Paludibaculum fermentans: one gene and its partner. The protein of the gene in region 1 interacts with the protein of each later gene in a pairwise test. Links are inferred from orthologs where the notes say so. Each region holds a gene or a part of one and is shown on either strand. Other genes may lie near its edges. The genes, in order: hfq and rho.

Region 1 (5,931 bases):
TTCCGGCGGGCAAACAACTGAGCCAACTGGCGTTGACCGCGGACATCCTGCCCACCATCTGCCATGCGGCGGGGGTGGATCCGCCCGCCGACCGAAAGCTGGACGGCAAGAACCTGTGGCCCATCCTGACGGCCGGAGCGGCCTCCCAGCATGAGTTCATTGCCTGGGCGGAGGGTCCGCAGCTCGCCATCCGGAAAGGAAAGTGGAAGCTGGTGCTGAACGGCGTCACGCACGACGGCACGCCCGAAGGCCAGAAGCCGCTGGAGGGTGAGGACGCCGTCTTCCTATCAAACCTGGAGGTGGATCCGGGGGAAAGCCGCAACCTGCGCCGGGAGAATCCGGTGGTGGTGGACGAGCTCCAGACCGTCCTGATGCGGTGGCGGAAGGAAGTGGAGACGCAGTAAGCGTCCTGGGCGATTAGCGGCTGCGTTCGCGAGAGACCGCAGCCGCCTTCATGGCGACCTTCTGGCGGTCTTTTTCCAGCCGTAGCAGCTCCGAACGGCGGCGTTCCTTGATGCTTTCGTCAATGAGGTGCCAGAACTTGCGCGCGTAGTCGGCCGCGGAGGCGAGGGCGAAGATCATGGTGCCCCACAGGCAGAAGTTCGCCGGTCCGAGAAGCCAGCGATGATCCTCAGCGGCTAGGGTCAAGGAGATAGCTACCACCTGGGTGACCATCTTCGTCTTGCCCAGATCGCTGGCCTGGATTGTATAGCCTTCACTGGCGGCAATGCTGCGCAGCCCGGAGACGGCAAACTCACGGCCGATGATGAGCACGGCCATCCAGCCAGGTACGCGATGCACCTGGACCAACGAGATCAAGGCAGCTGAAATCAACAGCTTATCGGCGATGGGGTCGAGCAGCATGCCCACCGTGGTGATCTGGTTCCAACGGCGCGCCAGGTAGCCGTCGAGCAGGTCTGTGAACGCTGCAGCCAGAAAGATGAGCAGGGCAACGATGTCGTTGGTGAGGTTGTAGCCGAAGATCTGGTAGACGGAATCGTCCTGAACCAGCACAGCCACCAACATGGGCACGAAGAAGATCCGCAGCAGCGTGAGTGCGTTAGGGATATTCATCAGCCTTCACCCAAGATAAACCAATCCGTGGCAGACACCAACAGATTGGATGGCTTTCTCCTGGCGCGCGTTCCAGGATCACGACCGGCAGCACCGCAAGAATAAGCAAGGGAGCTTAGAGTCCACAAACGAATGAAGGAGGCGCTGCGGCCTGTGGAAATCGACGAGCTCGCAAATCGAGTGTTTACAACTACTTCACAGGAGTTCCAAGCGAAATCCACAACGTTTTCCACAGGCCTTGGAAAACGGCGAGAATCAGACGAAAGGTGCTGTGTCTCGTACAGTTTGAGCCACCTTGTATTGAGCAACGCGCCTTAGGACGGAGGCCGAAACTTCGGCTTCCACCTCACAATAGTCGGCCAGATAGCGCTCCGAGGTGACTCTGGCAAACTCGTGGAGCAGGTGAACGACGCCCAAATCCGTGACGGGGATGTGGAAGGTGGCGAACTCGATGGGGTCCTCGGGCAGCATCCGGTCGATCAGTTCGAGAAGATCGTCGACGCCGTCGCCGTTGTGGGCGGAGACTGAGACGCAGGGGGCGCCGCCGGCCTCGCCGGAGAGACGCCGCAGCAGGGTGGCCGGGCTTTCGCTGGTACCGCCCAGCAGGTCAGCCTTGTTCAGCACGAGAATCTGGGGGGTGTTCTCCGCCCCGATCTCATTCAAAACGCGGCGTACGTGAGAAGAATGCCCGGCGGCGGCAGCGGAAGACGCGTCGACGACGTGCAGCAGGATGGCTGCCTCGGTGACCTCTTCCAGCGTGGCGCGAAAAGCCTGTACAAGCGTAGTAGGAAGCTGCCGGATGAAGCCGACCGTATCGCTGAGCAGGATGCGGCGGCGGCTGGGCAACTGGACCTGCCGCACCGTGGGGTCGAGCGTGGCGAACATGCGTGCGTCGGCCAGCACCCCGGCGCCGGTCAAGCGATTGAAAAGCGTGGACTTCCCCGCGTTCGTGTAGCCCACGAGGGCGAGCGTCTGCAGCGGCACGGCCTGGCGCAGGCGGCGCTGGATGCCGCGCGAGCCGCGCACAGACTCGAGGTCGTGCTGGATCCGCTTGATGCGGTGATGGATGCGGCGGCGATCGGTCTCGAGCTTCGTTTCGCCGGGACCGCGGGTACCAATGCCGGCACCGAGCCGGGACATGGCTATGCCCTTGCCGGTGAGGCGCGGCAGCAGGTAGTTGAGCTGGGCGAGTTCCACCTGCAACTGCCCTTCCCGGGTCCGGGCACGATGAGCAAAGATGTCCAGAATCAACTGGGTACGGTCCACTACCCGGCAATCCAGAGACCGTTCCAGATTGCGCTGCTGGGTGCCGCCCAATTCGTGGTCGACGATGACCACATCGACGTCCATCGCCTTGACCACGGAGCGCAGTTCGTCGAGTTTGCCAGAGCCGATGAGGGTGGCTTGATCAAACGTGGCGCGGCTCTGCAGGATCTTTTCGATGATCTGCGCCCCGGCACTTTCGGCCAGGGTCGCGAGTTCTTGAAGAGACTCTTCCGGTTCAGGAGCGTCCGGCTCTCTTTTGCGTCCGGTTAACTCCACGGCCACCAGAATGGCCCGCTCTCGGTTTTGGTCAGGCAACGAGTGTGTCAGCCCTCCGAACCGTCATTGGCTGGGGCCGCGGGAACGCCGGGCGCACCAGTGGATTGAGACGGATGACCGGACAGGGTGTGAGCCGGCTTCGAGATCACGACGGTGGAAATGGCGTGCTTGAAGATCAGCTGTTCCTGATTGTTGGTTTCCAGGATGACCGAATACTTATCGAAGCTTTTGATACGGCCTGAGAGCTTAACACCGCTCATGAGGTAGATGGTCAGGAAGGTCTTTTCCTTCCTGGCATTGTTCAGGAATGCTTCCTGTATGTTTTGAGCCTGCTTCTCAGCGCCGGGCCGCTTGGGGCCCAATGGGGCCTTTCTCATTTCGTCCATATTGTTTTGCCCCTCCCTTCTCTGCCTGCAAATTGCGTGACCGTTCCGAGGATCTACGCTGGGCCTGGGGACTGCACCCATCAAGGCACAAATCACCCATGCCACTTGGCCCATCGCACTGGCCGGATCGAGGTTCCGCCGTTCGATTGGGCTGCCCATGAGTGTAATCCCGATTGCAAGGATCGGGCAAGTGCCTCATGCCGAAAGGGGTTTCGGCTCCGGGCCGATTGGTCATGGAACCCGTCCGGCGAAAGGGCCCACCGGAGACCGCCCGGGTTGCGGTACATTCTGGTTGGTGGCGCAAGCGGAAGATCTCGGCAAGAAGGTATCGATTCTCAGCATGGGGGTCAGCGGCGGCCTCGCCGTGGCCAAACTGCTGGCCGGCTGGCTGGGCGGCTCGAATTCCGTTCTGGCGGATGGCGTCGAGAGCGCAGGCGATGTGCTCGCTTCGGGATTCATCCTGCTGGGCCTGAGTGTCGCCGCCCGGCCGCCCGACGACAACCATCCCTATGGACATGGGCGCTTTGAGACTCTCACCGGCCTGGGTGTCGGGCTAGCGCTGGCCGCGGTGGGTGCGCTGATCACCTGGCATTCGCTGCAAAACATTGGCGCCGCGCACACTCCGCCCAAGTTCTACGCAGTCTGGCCGCTAATTGCCAGCGTGATTCTGAAGGCCACGCTTTCCACCTACAAGTTCAAAGTGGGACGCAGCATCGGCAGTTCCGCGATCGTGGCCGACGCCTGGAACGACACCGTCGACATCCTGTCCGGCACAGTGGCACTGATTGCCCTCTCCCTGACGCTATACGATCCGGTACGCTTTCTGGCGGCGGACCACTACGGCGGCGCGGCAGTGGGTTTGATCGTCATTGTACTGGGCCTGCAGGTGGTGCGGGAGACCTCGCTCACCCTGATGGACACCATGCCGGACGACGGCCGGATGAACGATATCCGCAAATCGGCGATCTCGGTGAAGGGAGCGTTGGACGTGGAGAAGTGCTACGCGCGCAAAACCGGACTGCGGTACCACGTGGACCTCCACCTGGAAGTGGATCCCGATTTGAGCGTGCGGCGCGGCCACTCGATTGCGGAGGAGGTTCGTAACAAGGTGAAGGCCGATCTGCCCTGGGTGGCGGACGTGCTCGTTCACGTGGAACCCTATGGGGAAAGGGACTGGCATGGAGAATCTTGAGATTGCACGGATGTTGGCCGAGACCGGCGACCTGATGGAGATCGGCGGGGAAGACGGGTTTCGCATTCGCAGCTACAGGAACGCGGCCAGCGTGATTGAGGGCTACCCGGAGAGAATTGCGGACATCCTGAATGATCCGGCGCGCAAGGTGACGGACATCCAGGGGATCGGCAAGGGGATCGCGGAGGCGCTGAAGGAGATCGTGACGCGCGGTTCGTTCGCGCGGCGCGACGAGATGCTGGAGAAGTATCCTCCGACGGCGCTGGAGATGCTCCGGATCCAGGGACTGGGGCCGAAGACGGTGCGCACGCTGTGGGAACACTTCCGGGTGAGTACGCTGGAAGACCTGGAGCGGCTCTGCCGCGAGCACAAACTGCAGGATCTGCCGCGCATGGGCGCGAAGCTGGAAGACAAGATCCTGAAAGGGATCAGCCAGTACCGCCAGAGCGCCGGCCGCTTCCTGTTGAACTACGCGTCGGCCGCGGCCGAGGAACTGGGTGAGTATCTGGGTGCGACGCCGGCGGGCAGTTTCCGGCGCGGCCGGGAGACCGTAGGCGACCTGGACCTGCTGGTCACCGGGGAGAATGCGGAAGCGGCGCTGGCAAAGTTCGTCCAGCATCCCAGGGTGCACGACGTGCTGGGCCAGGGTACGACGAAGGCGTCGGCGTTGTTCGGCCTGGAAGGGCTGCAGGTGGACGTGCGGGCCGTCCCGGCGGAGAGCTACGGCGCGGCGCTGCAGTATTTCACGGGCAACAAGGAACACAATGTCGCGCTGCGGCAACGGGCCCAGAAGATGGGCCTGACGCTGAACGAGTACGGGCTGTTCAAGGTGAGCGACGAGACGCGGGTGGCCGGCGCGACCGAAGAAGAGATCTACGAGGCGCTGGGATTGGCCTGGATCCCGCCCGAGATGCGGGAGAACCAGGGCGAGATCGAGGCGGCCGAAAAGCGGCAGTTGCCCGAGTTGATCGAACTGGAAGACCTGCGGGGCGACCTGCACATGCATACCCGCGAGAGTGACGGCCGGGCCACCATGGAAGAGATGGCCGAGGCAGCCAAGGCGATGGGTTATGAGTACATTGCCATCACGGACCATTCCAAGGCGCTGGCGATGGCCAACGGGTTGGACGAGGCCCGCGCGGTGCAGTTCGCGGCCCAGGTGCGCGAGTTCAATAAAGAGGATCGCGGCATCCGCATCTTCTCCGGGTTGGAGTGCGACATCCTGCGCGACGGCCGGATGGATTTGAGCGAGGACGCGCTAGCCGAGTTGGACTGGGTGGTGGCGAGCGTCCATGGCTACATGAACATCGAAACCCCAGAGATGACCGACCGGCTGCTGCGCTGCATGGAGAGCCCGTCCGTGAAGGTCCTGGGGCATCCCACGGGCCGGGTCCTGCTGCACCGCGAGGCCTACACCTACGACTTTGATCGTGTGGCGGGCGAGGCGGCGAAGCGGGGCGTGTGGATGGAGGTCAACGCGAGTCCGGAGCGGCTGGACCTGTCGGCCAACCTGCTGCGGCGCGCCAAGGCATTGGGCGTGAAGTTCACCATCTCGACGGACGCCCACCACCCGAAGCATCTGGCGAATATGAAGTACGGCGTGAAGATGGCGCGGCGCGGCTGGCTGACGAAGGACGACGTCATGAACACCCGCGGCGTTGCGAAGTTCGCCGCCGCAGTGCGGAAATAGAACGTATGCCCATGAAACTGATTTCATCTGAGAAGCTGCTGGACACT
Region 2 (5,981 bases), 1.2 Mb from region 1 along the record:
CTGGCGCTGGTGCAGGGTTACACGCGGGAAGCCGGTGTTCGCAATCTGGAACGCGAAATCGGGAACGTATGCCGCAAGATCGCACGTCAGATTGTTGTGGCGCAGTCGGCCGCGGAAGCGAAGGCTGAGGCGGAAGGCGGCCCGAAGGCTTCGAGCGAAGCGGTGATGGCGCCGACCAGCGTCTATCCCAAGGTCGAGGTGGATGCGGCCAAGGTGGGCGAACTGCTGGGACCGGCCCGTTACCGGGATCTGACGACGGAGAAGAAACCCGAAGTCGGGATTGCAACAGGTTTGGCTTGGACGGAAGTGGGCGGCCAGGTGCTGACGACGGAAGCAAGCATCATGGAAGGCCGGGGCCGGTTGATGATTACCGGCAAGTTGGGCGATGTGATGCAGGAGTCGGCGCAGGCCGCTATGAGTTTCGTGCGGTCGCGCGCCAGTATGCTGGGTCTGCCCAGGGACTTCTACCGTCACCTGGACATTCACATCCATGTCCCCGAGGGCGCCATCCCGAAGGATGGACCTTCCGCGGGCATTACGATCGCGACCACGGTCGCCTCCGCACTGACGAAGTTCCCGGTGCGCGGCGATGTGGCGATGACCGGAGAGATCACGCTGCGCGGGCGGGTTCTACCCATCGGCGGAGTCAAGGAGAAGCTGATGGCGGCACACCGTCACGGCATTTTCGAGGCACTGCTTCCGCGCGATAATGAAAAAGACCTTGCGGACGTTCCCGAGAACATCCGGAAAGAGATGAAGATCCACCTCGTCGAATGGATGGACGAAGTGTTGAGAATCGCTCTGGCCGGGGATCTGGACTCTCTCGCCTCACAGACGCCGGTGCATCCTCTCGAGGTTGTGCCTGAACTGCCGGCGGAAGAGAACCGGGCCCACTAGTTGATCGTCCGACAGGAAGAGAATTGAAATAAGCCGGCCGTGGTAACATCCGCGGAGTTTCTACTAAGCGCGTCGAATGCCGGGCACTTCCCCCCAGAGGGAATGCCGGAAGTGGCGTTTCTAGGGCGAAGCAACGTGGGCAAGTCCACGCTGCTGAACCGGTTGCTGGGCCAGAAACTGGCGTTTACGTCGAGTACCCCCGGCCGGACGCAGTCGGTGAATTTCTTCCGGGTGGAGGATCGAATGATCTTTGTCGATCTACCCGGGTATGGATACGCGAAAGCCCCGAAGTCTGTCTCGAGGGCCTGGCAGGAGGTAGTGGACGCTTACCTTCTGCAGCGGGAGAAATTGGCTTTGTGCTGTGTGCTGTTGGACTCACGCCGCGGCTGGATGGAAACGGATCTCCAGCTGAAGGAATGGCTGGAGTTCCATCAGCGGCCCTACGTGGTAGTGGCGACGAAGGTGGATAAGCTCAACCAGAAAGAAAAGAATGCGAGCCAGAAGGCGATCCGGGAACATTACCCTTCCGGAGAAATCATCTGGTTCTCGGGCCTTTCCGGCCAAGGAGTAAAAGAGATTTGGCAAACGATCTGGAAAAGAACGGTTCGGTAAACCCCGAGTCCGTGCCTACTGAAGCGACGCCGGAAACCAGGCCGTCCGAAGCCCCCTCCAAAGAAACCCAACCGTCCCGCAGAAGGACGGAGTCGCGCGCCAAGGGTGATAACGGAGAAGCGAAGATCAAGTCCGAGAACGGTGCAGATAAGCCCAAAGTGGAGCCGCCCGTGAAACAGGAAGAACCCAAAGCCGCCACGCCGGTCGTGGCGCCGACCGCCCCACCGGCGGCTGCCCCTCCGGCAGCTGCCACCACTCCCGCGCCGGCTGAAGGCGCGCTGCCACCCCTGACAGCGGAAGAACGCCGCCAGGGTGCGCTCAACAAGCGAGGCAATCTCGACTTGGGTGAGCTGAAGGAAATGTCCATCTCGCGGCTGAATCAGATCGCTCGCGATCTCGATATCAGCGGCGTGGCCGGCATGCGCAAGCAGGAGTTGATCTTCAAGATCCTCCAGGCGCAGGCCGAGAAGGCCGGCCTCATCTTCTCCGAAGGCGTCATCGAATGCCTGCCGGACGGCTTCGGCTTCCTGCGCGCTCCGGAATACAACTACCTGCCCGGCCCGGACGACGTCTACGTTTCGCCTTCGCAAATCCGCCGTTTCGACCTGCGCACCGGCGACACGGTGAGCGGCCAGATCCGGCCGCCGAAGGAAGGCGAACGTTATTTCGCGCTCATCAAAGTGGACGCGATCAACTTCGAACCGCCGGAGCAGTCGCGCAACAAGATCTTCTTCGACAACCTGACGCCGCTGTATCCGCAGGAGCGGATCAAGCTCGAGACCGTGAAGGACAGCTTCACCGGGCGCGTCATGGATATGCTCACGCCCATCGGCAAGGGCCAGCGCGGCCTCATCGTCGCTCCGCCGCGCACCGGCAAGACGATGCTGCTGCAGTCGATCGCGCACTCCATCACGGCCAACCATCCGGAGGTCGTCCTCATCGTCCTGCTCATCGACGAACGTCCGGAAGAAGTCACCGACATGCAGCGTTCGGTGAAGGGCGAAGTCATCAGCTCGACCTTCGACGAACCCGCCCAGCGCCACGTCCAGGTGGCGGAAATGGTCATCGAAAAGGCCAAGCGCCTGGTTGAGCACAAGCGCGATGTCGTCATCCTGCTGGACTCCATCACCCGCCTGGCGCGCGCCTACAACACGGTTGTGCCGCCCAGCGGCAAAGTGCTCTCGGGCGGTGTCGATTCCAATGCGCTGCAGCGCCCCAAGCGCTTCTTCGGCGCGGCTCGCAACATCGAAGAGGGCGGCTCGCTCACCATCATGGCGACGGCGCTCATCGATACCGGCAGCCGTATGGACGACGTGATCTTTGAAGAGTTCAAGGGCACGGGCAACATGGAAATCCACCTCGACCGCAAGCTGGTGGACAAGCGCATCTTCCCCGCCATCGACATCAACAAGAGCGGTACGCGCAAGGACGAACTGCTGATCCCGCGCGAAGAACTCAACCGCATTTGGGTGCTGCGCAAGGTGCTGGCTCCGCTGTCGCCGGTGGAGAGCATCGAGCTGCTGCTGGACAAGCTGGCCAAGACGCGCTCCAACTCGGAGTTCCTGGCTTCGATGAGCGGTTAGTCCGTTCCCTGCCGGGTCGCGAAATCAGGGCGGAGACCATGCTCCTCAAGGGAGCGGGGCCTCCGCCCTTCGTGTTTTCATTCCGGCTAAAATCGAAGACGCATGGCGCGTGTCACGCTGGTTCATTGGAATGCGGAAGAGGCGGCCCGGCGGTTGGCGCAACTGCGCGCGGCCGGCCACGCGCCCGTCCACTGGGCGCCTACCTCCGGCAACGACCTCAAGGCTCTCGACCCCACTGACCTGGTTGTCATCGATCTCACCCGAGTGCCTTCCCGCGGCCGCGATGTCGGCTCGGCCCTGCGGCGCGGCAAGGCCACCCGCCACATCCCGCTCTTGTTCCTCGACGGCGTGCAGGACAAAGTGGAGCGCGTGCGCAGCGTGCTGCCGGACGCGTCCTACGGTGACTGGGCCCACCTGCGCGCCGCGGTGAAACTGGCCTTGAAGCCCGTGCCCGCCAAGCCCGCCGTCCCGGACGCCATGGCCGGCTACTCGGGCACTCCGCTGGCCAGGAAGCTCATCATTCGTGAGAACGATGTGGTGGCCCTCATCGACGCTCCGGACGACATCGAGGAGAAGCTCGCGCCGCTGCCGGCGAATGTACGCTTCATGACACGCCTCAGCGTCCAGGCCGGTGTAATCCTGCTCTTCTGTCTCTCGCGCCACGACCTGGAATCCCAATTTCACAGTGCTGCCAATGCTCTCGTGAAGAAGGGCCGTCTCTGGCTGGCGTGGCCCAAGAAGTCATCCGGCATACAGTCCGACCTGACCGAGCCGTTCGTCCGCGAGTACGGCCTGGCACAGGGTTTTGTCGACTACAAAATCTGCGCCATCGACGCCACCTGGTCGGGACTCTGTTTTGCGCGCCGCTAGAAACGTACAATGTCCCCTATGAGGGTTTTCCTTTTTCTATTGGCCGCGACGGCATTGCCCGCGGCTGACCTGCGGCTCGGCATAGTCGGTACCGACACTTCCCACTCCGTCGCCTTCACCGCGCTCCTGAACGATCCGGCGAACAAGAATCACCTGGCCGGCGCGCGGGTCGTTGCCGCCTACAAGGGCGGCAGCCCCGACATCAAGGAAAGCTCAGGCCGGCTCGAGAAGTATGCTGAGGAGCTGAGCACGAAGTACGGCGTCGAGCTGACGCCCGATATCCCCACGCTGCTCACCAAGGTGGATGCTGTCCTGCTGGAAAGCGTCGACGGCCGCAAGCACCTGGAGCAGTTCCGCCAGATCGTCAAGGCAGGCAAGCCGGTCTTCATCGACAAGCCGCTGGCGTCCACTTTGTTCGATGCGCGCGAAATCGCCAAGTTGGCGCAGGAGAACAACGTGAAGTGGTTCTCGGCCTCCGTGCTGCGCTTCAGCGACGTGCTGCCCACCCTGAAACTGGACGGCCTGAACGGCGTCTACGCCTGGGGGCCCGGGCCTCTCGAAGAACACCACCAGTTGGGCCTCTCCTGGTATGGCGTGCATACCGTGGAGACCCTGTATACGATGCTGGGCCGGGGCTGCGAAGAGGTGACGTTCACGTCGTCGGATGACGCCGATGTGGTGACCGGCAAGTGGCGCGACGGGCGCATCGGTACAATCCGCGTGATCCGGCCCTACTCCGCCTTCGGCGTCACGGCCTTCTCCTCCAAGGCCATCAAGACCAATGAGAAGGATCTTTACACCGGCTATCAGAACCTGGTGAAGGAGATCATCCAGTTCTTCCAGACCGGCAAGTCGCCCATCGACGAGCAGGAGACCCTGGAGATGTTCGCGTTCATGGATGCCGCGCAGCGCAGCAAGGACTCGGGCGGCACTCCAACGAAGCTCCGCTAACCCAATCAATCCCATATGAGAACGGATTTCGTCCTCTTCGGGCCGGCTCATTTCGCCATCATGGCGGCCATCCCCTGCTTCGGAGCCCTGCTGGCGTGGGCCGTCCGCGGCAAGCCGGAGGCCGCCCGGCGCACCCGCCTCGGCTTCGGCCTGTTCCTGTTGGTGAACGAGTTGGTGTGGTACGGCTACAAACTGACCCAGGAAGGGAGCCGGTTTCCCGAGGGTCTGCCGTTTCAGCTTTGCGACCTGTCGCTCTGGCTCACGGTGATCACGCTGCTGGCCCTGCACCCCTGGACGTTCGAGCCCGGTTTCTTCGTGGGCATCGCCGGCGCCAGCATGGCCGTGGTGACACCGGAGCTCTGGGCGCCCGCCTGGTCGTATCCAACAGCGTATTTCTTCGTGGCCCACGGCGGCATTATCGCGGCCATGCTGTTCCTGGTTTGGTCCGGCCAGGCACGGCCCAGGCCTCACGCCATGTGGCGCGGCTTCCTGGTCTTGAATGCCTGGGCGGCATTTGTCGGGACCTTCAACGCCATCTTCCACACCAACTACATGTTTCTGTGCCGCAAGCCAGTCAGCGCATCCGCGCTGGATGCCATGGGCCCGTGGCCCTGGTACGTGCTTGGCGGCGAGGCTGCCGCACTGGTGCTATTCGCGCTGATGTCGCTGCCGTTCCGGAAGCCCGCGCCGGCGGCAGTCTAGGAACTTACCGGTTCCGGCTTCTCGGCGCGGCCTTTCATGACGGCCGGCAGGCGGAACACCTGGCCCTGCTGGTTGGCGAAATAGAGGTACGATTCCGAGGGTTTCAACGCGTTCCCGTCGGCCCACAGGGCATAGAAGTCGGGATGCGCGTTCAGCGGCCGCCGCACGTAGGTGTGGTTGCGCGGGCTGTTTTTCGTGAGGGCCTGGGTCTTCTTCCAGGTCAGGCCATCGTCCCGGCTCTCCCAATTCTCGATCTCGCCGCCCGTGCTCCAGGCCTGCGGGCCGGCGCCCGTGGGCCCGATGAACCGCCAGGCGCCCTCTTCCAGGTACAACGACCCGTGGTCGTAGTTGTGGTCTGTCTCCGCA

The links.
Region 2: the proteins of hfq (region 1) and rho interact in binary tests that used the Escherichia coli proteins (3 or more experiments, as listed by UniProt). The link is inferred for Paludibaculum fermentans from one-to-one orthologs.

The regions. Positions count from the first base shown.
Region 1 is NZ_CP063849.1:3,675,569-3,681,499, forward strand. The notes cover bases 1,329-4,109. They hold hfq (RNA chaperone Hfq), read right to left. Parts: upstream 2,994-4,109; coding sequence 2,664-2,993; downstream 1,329-2,663. Other genes in these bases: hflX (GTPase HflX), read right to left, coding at 1,330-2,655; IRI77_RS14335 (cation diffusion facilitator family transporter), read left to right, coding at 3,298-4,109. Also shown: IRI77_RS14315 (sulfatase-like hydrolase/transferase), read left to right, coding at 1-404; pgsA (CDP-diacylglycerol--glycerol-3-phosphate 3-phosphatidyltransferase), read right to left, coding at 418-1,074; more of IRI77_RS14335, read left to right, coding at 4,110-4,194; DNA polymerase/3'-5' exonuclease PolX, read left to right, coding at 4,181-5,884; IRI77_RS14345 (NUDIX hydrolase), read left to right, coding at 5,896-5,931. UniProt on the Escherichia coli protein: RNA chaperone that binds small regulatory RNA (sRNAs) and mRNAs to facilitate mRNA translational regulation in response to envelope stress, environmental stress and changes in metabolite concentrations.
Region 2 is NZ_CP063849.1:4,833,565-4,839,545, reverse strand. The notes cover bases 1,114-3,944. They hold rho (transcription termination factor Rho), read left to right. Parts: upstream 1,114-1,796; coding sequence 1,797-3,092; downstream 3,093-3,944. Other genes in these bases: IRI77_RS18910 (hypothetical protein), read left to right, coding at 3,195-3,944; yihA (ribosome biogenesis GTP-binding protein YihA/YsxC), read left to right, coding at 1,114-1,509. Outside these bases: lon (endopeptidase La), read left to right, coding at 1-897; more of yihA, read left to right, coding at 937-1,113; more of IRI77_RS18910, read left to right, coding at 3,945-3,962; IRI77_RS18905 (Gfo/Idh/MocA family protein), read left to right, coding at 3,981-4,913; IRI77_RS18900 (YwaF family protein), read left to right, coding at 4,929-5,615; IRI77_RS18895 (BNR-4 repeat-containing protein), read right to left, coding at 5,612-5,981. UniProt on the Escherichia coli protein: Facilitates transcription termination by a mechanism that involves Rho binding to the nascent RNA, activation of Rho's RNA-dependent ATPase activity, and release of the mRNA from the DNA template.